DNA from 2 places in the Mycobacterium sp. JS623 genome. Region 1 is predicted to be linked to the other one. Evidence: riboswitches for the same ligand, from Rfam matches in the RefSeq annotation. Region 1 holds a riboswitch; the other holds the start of a gene.
The links. Region 1 has a riboswitch for S-adenosylmethionine ahead of MYCSM_RS29550 (hypothetical protein). Riboswitches for the same ligand answer to the same signal wherever they lie in the genome.
Positions count from the first base shown of each region.

Region 2: it holds a riboswitch for S-adenosylmethionine, as region 1 does, so the genes downstream of both, MYCSM_RS05720 (bifunctional o-acetylhomoserine/o-acetylserine sulfhydrylase) here and MYCSM_RS29550 (hypothetical protein) in region 1, are expected to answer to the same signal.

Region 1 covers NC_019966.1:6,079,847-6,083,049, reverse strand. The annotation lists gene MYCSM_RS38935 (helix-turn-helix transcriptional regulator) at 665-982, opposite strand; SAM riboswitch class IV at 1,254-1,368, shown strand; gene MYCSM_RS29550 (hypothetical protein) at 1,400-1,645, shown strand; gene MYCSM_RS29545 (hypothetical protein) at 1,638-1,844, shown strand; gene MYCSM_RS29540 (hypothetical protein) at 1,974-2,219, shown strand; gene MYCSM_RS38530 (helix-turn-helix domain-containing protein) at 2,357-2,713, opposite strand; gene MYCSM_RS37410 (hypothetical protein) at 2,710-3,090, opposite strand.
Region 2 covers NC_019966.1:1,198,238-1,201,440, reverse strand. The annotation lists gene MYCSM_RS05725 (NADP-dependent isocitrate dehydrogenase) at 1-805, opposite strand, end outside; SAM riboswitch class IV at 1,044-1,163, shown strand; gene MYCSM_RS05720 (bifunctional o-acetylhomoserine/o-acetylserine sulfhydrylase) at 1,206-2,552, shown strand; gene metX (homoserine O-acetyltransferase MetX) at 2,552-3,203, shown strand, end outside.

The sequences.
Region 1 (3,203 bases):
GGTTCCCCGGTTCCTATACCGGGGAACCCGGGAACCAGCTCCAACAGGTTCTGGGGAACCAGAGGGAACTACTGGGAACCACCACTTGGATTTCGAAAAAACGGAAGCCCACAGCGCGCATCGTTCGTCCGACCTGCCCATCGGACGGGCGGTTCCAACAGGTTCCCGGGAACCAGAAGGAACCACCGGGAAGTACTGGTATTCAGAGACATTCATGCCGGAGTTAGTAGGAATCAAAATTCAAGAAAAATTGAGTAAGGGACAGATACGAACTCCGGCAAGGTATCCAAGCACGGGGAGGATCGTGGACTCAGAGCGGTGGGCTGGGGTTTCGTGTCGCATGGCTGTGCAGAACGTACAAAATGTCAAGAGCAGTTCAAAACCTAGTAAGACTTAGTGCAAGCCGAGAGCAGTTTCCCGGCAACGTAGTACGACGCCATCAACCAAACCCTAAGGGTTTCCGTCCACCCAGCACCTGCCCTTGCTCGTCGTCATCAAGACCTCTTTGACGTCCGCCGGGTCGACGGTGCGAAAGTTGAAGTCCTTCTCAGCTACGCTTTCCCACTTATCCGTCGCTGCTCGGCGGCGGTTCTGGTCATGACTGCTGCTCCAGCATCCATTCCGTCCTCCAATCGTGTTGTTTCCGTTGGTGTGTCTGAATACTTCATCTGGCCCTTTTCTCTTGCTCGGCAAGCCACTCCCGTACGACCGACATTTTCCAGACGCGGCGCCTGCCGAGCTTGAAGCTGGCCGGACCCTCGCCGATGTTGGCCCAGTAGCGCCATGTACTGGCCTTGGTTCCGGTCAGTGCCTCAAGGTCCTTGGCACCCATGATCTCTCTATCCACCTGATCTAACTTCGTGCTATCCCCCTGATCGACCTTCGTGCAATCCCCCACATCTACCGCGGGGCGCTTAGCCCGAATTGCATTGGTGTCCTGGTCGATTGCGCTTCGCAAGTCTTCCTCATCATTATCGGACATAGAGTTGTTCTCCGAGTCTCGTTGTGTCGCTGAGTAAATCGTCTGCGTTCACCTCAGCTCACTATAGAACGCTACGGCGTGCTGCCGCCCCCGGTGACGATTCCGGGTTGCGTAGGTCGGTTGGCCGACACGTCCGGCTGGGGCTGCCTGACGTTGGGACACGACGTGCCGCTCCGGATGCCCGCCTAGCCGCTCGGGTCCGGCTGGCGGCCCGGAGTCCATCGCCGATGAAATGTGCCCGTGCCTAGTCGAGCCTCGTAGGATGGAGGTGCTTCATGAGATGTCGTCGCCAAGCTCCGACTGGACGGCACGCCAACCCCACGCTCATTGGGTGGCTCGGATGAACGAAGCGGCCTGGCACCGGCCGGTGCGGGCAAGAGCGCCTCCGGTGCGGAGGCCCGACTGAGGGGCGGGCGAATGAACGGGAACTCGAACTCCAACGATGACAAGGGCGCGGGCCAGATCGCCATGACAGACGACTTGTTCGGGTGGCCTGGTGACGGCGTGCACTGGGCGTGGCAGCGGTGTGGCCGCTGCGAATACCGGAAGGTCCGGGTGCACTCGACCAACCCCGACCACCTGGTTCGCCGCGCGGCGTCGCCGACGAATGTCTCGCCCGTGCAGATCGCCGACCGGTACGCGGCCGGGCGCAGGCATGGCTGAGCTGGACTTGGTCAGGCTGCGTGAGTTGGCGGCCGAACTCGGCTACTGGCCTGCCTCCACCGACGAGGAGCACGTCGCCCGTCTGCGTGCCCAGGACGCCCGCTATGACGAGCAGGTGGCCCAGGACCCCGACGGCGCCAAGTGGCAGAAAATGATGGGTGTCCCCAGTTATCGGAGAAATCAAAGGACACAGTCATGAGCGCCGAGCGTGGATGGATCGGTGAGCCACAACCAGAGAGACAGTGGCATAACTCCCACTACTCACGGGAGGCCGACAGGATTGCCGTCCGCGATCGCGGGACGGTCCCAATCACCGATGACGAAGCGCATGACTGACCACTGCGATGGCGTGGAGGACTGGGCTGCGCACCATCGTGGCCAGGGACACGATCCCGACGCTGCGCCGACGACGGGGAACTCGGCACAGTGGGACTGCGACTGCGGCGGTATCAACCGCATCCTCACCGTCGAGCAGATCGCAAAGAAGTTCGCGCACTCGAAGGACCGTCCCCAGTCGCTCAACCCCGACTTCCCGGTCCCTAATACGCCGCCGAGCAAGCCGCCCTGCGGATAGCGGTCCAGTATGCGGCGGGGAGATCTCGGCCCATGGTGAGGCACGCGATTGACGTGTTCCCCTTGGAGGGAGGTTCGATCCGCCATGACGACGACAATCGCCCCGTCAATGTGCACGCCCGGCCCGGCAGCTTCTGCTCAACCAGAAGGGTCGTAGCGCCGCCTCCTGACGAAATCGTCGAGGTCTTCCGACTGGACAAACGAGCGCCGACCGATCTTGACGAGCGACAGTTCCCCGTCCTTGACCAACGCGTAGAACGTGGTGGGGCTGATGCCGCCCAGCTGATGTCGGACTTCCTTAACCGGCAAGAGGTGCCGCATATGTTTCTTGTTGCACCATGGGCATAGGAGAAAATCGTCCTGGGGTATCTCGGGTAGTTCACCCGCGCGTGACGGCGCCGGAGTTGGGCGCTCCTGTTCGAGAGCTGCTGCGCGGACGGCCTCGTTGACGACGTCGCGGATGGCTTGGGCGAGCCGGTCGGCGGCGTCGCTCATCGCTGGGCGGTTCGGCGCTTGCGCTTGACGCCAGCCGCCTCCAGGGTCTGGTAGATCGCTCCAGCGACATGGCGTCCCCAATCCTGGGGCCGACGGAGGTTCTCGCCGCACGCGCATTCGACGGGGTAGCGCACCAGGCCGTGCTGCTGGATGACGTCGGCCATGGCGCCCTCGGCGGCGACCGCGGCCCAGTCGATATCTTTCGCCGTGCTCCTGAATATCAGTGAGATCCGGTTGATCTGATCCTGGCTGAGCGGCGGGGCCTTTGCGACCAGCTCTTTGACTTGGTCGGCGTGGCGGTAGCGCCCGCAAATGGCACACCACTCGCTGCCGCGGGGAAATCGGTGGTCGCAGTTGGGGTTTCCTTCGTCAACCATGCGAATCATCCTTTCGGGTCATCGTTTGCGCCGAGGCCGGTCGACATCCTGGACAAACTCCGTGCATTCACATGACCAGCACTTAAACCTGGGGTTGGGCGGGTCGACGCCGG
Region 2 (3,203 bases), 1.6 Mb from region 1:
ACACGATGGGGTGGCTGACCTTCATCATCGTCGCCTTGACGTGCAGCGAGAACATCACGCCGGTCTTGTAGGCGTCCTGGATCTGCTCTTCGAAGAAGTCGCACAGCGCCTTGCGGCTCATGAACATGCTGTCGATGATGTCGCCCTCGTCGAGCTGCACCTCGGGCTTGAGCACGATGGTCTCACCGCTCTTGGGTTCGAGCACCATCTTGACCTTGCGCGCCTTGTCGAGCGTCATCGACTTCTCGCCGTGATAGAAGTCGCCGCGCTTCATGGTCGCCACATGGGTACGCGAGGCCTGCGACCACTCACCCATGCTGTGCGGATGCTTGCGCGCGTACTCCTTGACCGCGTTGGGGGCGCGACGGTCCGAATTTCCTTCGCGCAGAACGGGGTTCACCGCGCTGCCGAGAATCTTCGCGTAGCGATCCTTGATCGCCCTTTCCTCGTCGTTCTTCGGCTCGCCCGGATAGTCCGGCAAGTCGTAGCCCTTGGCCCTCAGTTCCTTGATGGCGGCCAGCAACTGCGGCACCGACGCGCTGATGTTCGGCAGCTTGATGATGTTGGTTTCGGGCAGATGGGTGAGCTCGCCGAGCGTGGCCAGGTTGTCCGGCACGCGCTTTTCCTCGGGCAGGCGGTCGGAAAACTCGGCGAGGATGCGCGCCGCAACGGAGATGTCACTGGTTTCGACGTTGATGCCCGCCGGCTCGGTGAAGGTCTGGATGATCGGCAGGAAGCCGTAGGTCGCAAGCAACGGCGCCTCGTCGGTCAGCGTGTAAATGATGGTCGGCTGCTCGGCGCTCATTGTGTTGTCTCCCGGCGTCAGTATCGGATCTATTCGTGCTACTCGCGGGCCAGACTACAAGCAGCATCGGGTACGCGAAGGGCCAGCTTGGCTACTGATCAGTAGCTTCTGTGCTGGGCGAACATAGGGAAATTCTCCCGATGTCTGGGCCGCTGTGCCACCGCGACCATGGCGGGGAGCGGTCGGGACGAAACCCGCCGGTGGCATCCAGTCAGCGGCATGCGATACCCTTCTCATCGGTCATGAGTGCCAGCGTCAAGCCCCGGCTTGCTGGCCGGCAACCCTCCAACCGCGGTGGGGTGCCCCGGGTGATTGACCAGGTTGAGTAGCCGCAACTGGCTACCGGCAAGCGCGGGTCCGTTGTGACGGGCCCCCAGAGACAGATGGAGGTCCGTTTCGCATGAGCACGCCAGATGATCCGACGGCACAGTGGTCGTTTGAAACCAAGCAGGTCCACGCCGGTCAGACGCCCGATATCGCGACCAATGCGCGGGCGCTGCCGATTTACCAGACCACGTCGTACACGTTCAACAGCACAGAGCACGCCGCCGCCCTATTCGGCCTCGCCGAGCCCGGCAACATCTACACCCGGATCATGAACCCGACTCAGGACGTCGTCGAGCAGCGCATCGCGGCGCTGGAAGGCGGCGTCGCCGCGCTGTTCCTGGCGTCCGGTCAGGCCGCGGAAACCTTCGCGATCCTCAACCTCGCCAACGCGGGCGACCACATCGTGTCCAGCCCGCGGCTCTACGGCGGCACCTACAACCTGTTCCACTACACGCTGCCCAAGCTCGGCATCGAGGTCAGCTTCGTCGAGAACCCCGACGATCTGGAGTCCTGGCGCGCGGCAGCCAAGCCGAACACCAAAGCGTTCTTCGGTGAGACCATCTCGAATCCGCAGAACGACATCCTCGATATCCCGAACGTCGCGGCCATCGCGCATGACGCCGGTGTGCCGTTGATCGTCGACAACACCGTCGCCACCCCGTACCTGATTCAGCCGCTGTCCCACGGCGCCGACATCGTCGTGCATTCGGCGACGAAGTACCTGGGCGGACACGGCGCGGCGATCGCGGGCGTGATCGTCGACGGCGGCACCTTCGACTGGACCAACGGCAAGTTCCCCGGCTTCACCACGCCGGACCCGAGCTATCACGGCGTGGTGTTCGCCGAACTCGGCCCGCCGGCATTCGCATTGAAGGCCCGGGTGCAACTGCTGCGCGATCTCGGCTCCGCGGCCGCGCCGTTCAACGCGTTCCTGGTCGCACAGGGACTGGAGACGCTGAGCCTGCGCGTTGAACGCCATGTGGAGAACGCGCAAAAGGTGGCGGAATTCCTGGCGGGGCGTCCTGACGTGACGTCGGTGAACTACGCCGGGTTGCCGACCTCGCCGTGGTACGAGCTCGGAAAGAAGCTGGCCCCCAAGGGAACCGGTGCGGTCCTGGCGTTCGAGCTGGCCGGCGGCATCGACGCGGGTAAGGCGTTCGTCAATGCGCTGACGCTGCACAGCCACGTCGCGAACATCGGCGACGTGCGCTCGCTGGTGATCCACCCGGCGTCGACGACGCACGCGCAGCTCACCCCGGAAGAGCAGTTGGCCACCGGCGTGACACCCGGCCTGGTGCGACTGGCGGTCGGCATCGAGGGCATCGACGACATCGTGGCCGACCTGGAGCAGGGCTTCGCCGCGGCCAAGCCGTTCAGTGCATCGGCGGCGGCCGACCCGAAGACCGCGGCGGCGTTCTGATGACGGTGATTGACGTGAGTACCACGACCCTGCCCGCCGAGGGCGAAGTCGGCTATGTCGACATCGGCCCGCTGACGCTGGAGAACGGCGCGGTCATCGACGACGTCACGATCGCAGTGCAACGGTGGGGCGAACTGTCGACCAACCGCGACAACGTCGTCGTCGTGCTGCACGCGTTGACCGGCGACTCACACGTCACCGGCCCGAGTGGCCCTGGCGACGAGACCGAAGGTTGGTGGGAAGGTGTCGCCGGCCCCGGCGCGCCAATCGACACCGACCGCTGGTGTGCGGTGTCCACCAATGTGCTCGGCGGCTTCCGCGGGTCGACGGGCCCGAGCTCGCCCGCGCCAGACGGAAAGCCTTGGGGCTCAAGGTTTCCGCTGATTTCCATCCGCGATCAGGTCGAGGCGGACGTCGCTGCGCTGGCTGCGCTTGGCATCACCGACGTAGCCGCGGTGGTCGGCGGCTCCATGGGCGGCGCACGGGCACTGGAGTGGATCGTCAGCCACCCCGATGCGGTGCGCGCCGCGCTGGTGTTGGCCGTCGGTGCTCGCGCGACGGCCGATCAGATCGGCACGCAGAGCACGCAGATCGCGGCCATCAAGTCCGACCCTGGCTGGCAGAACGGCGACTACTACGGCACCGGACGTT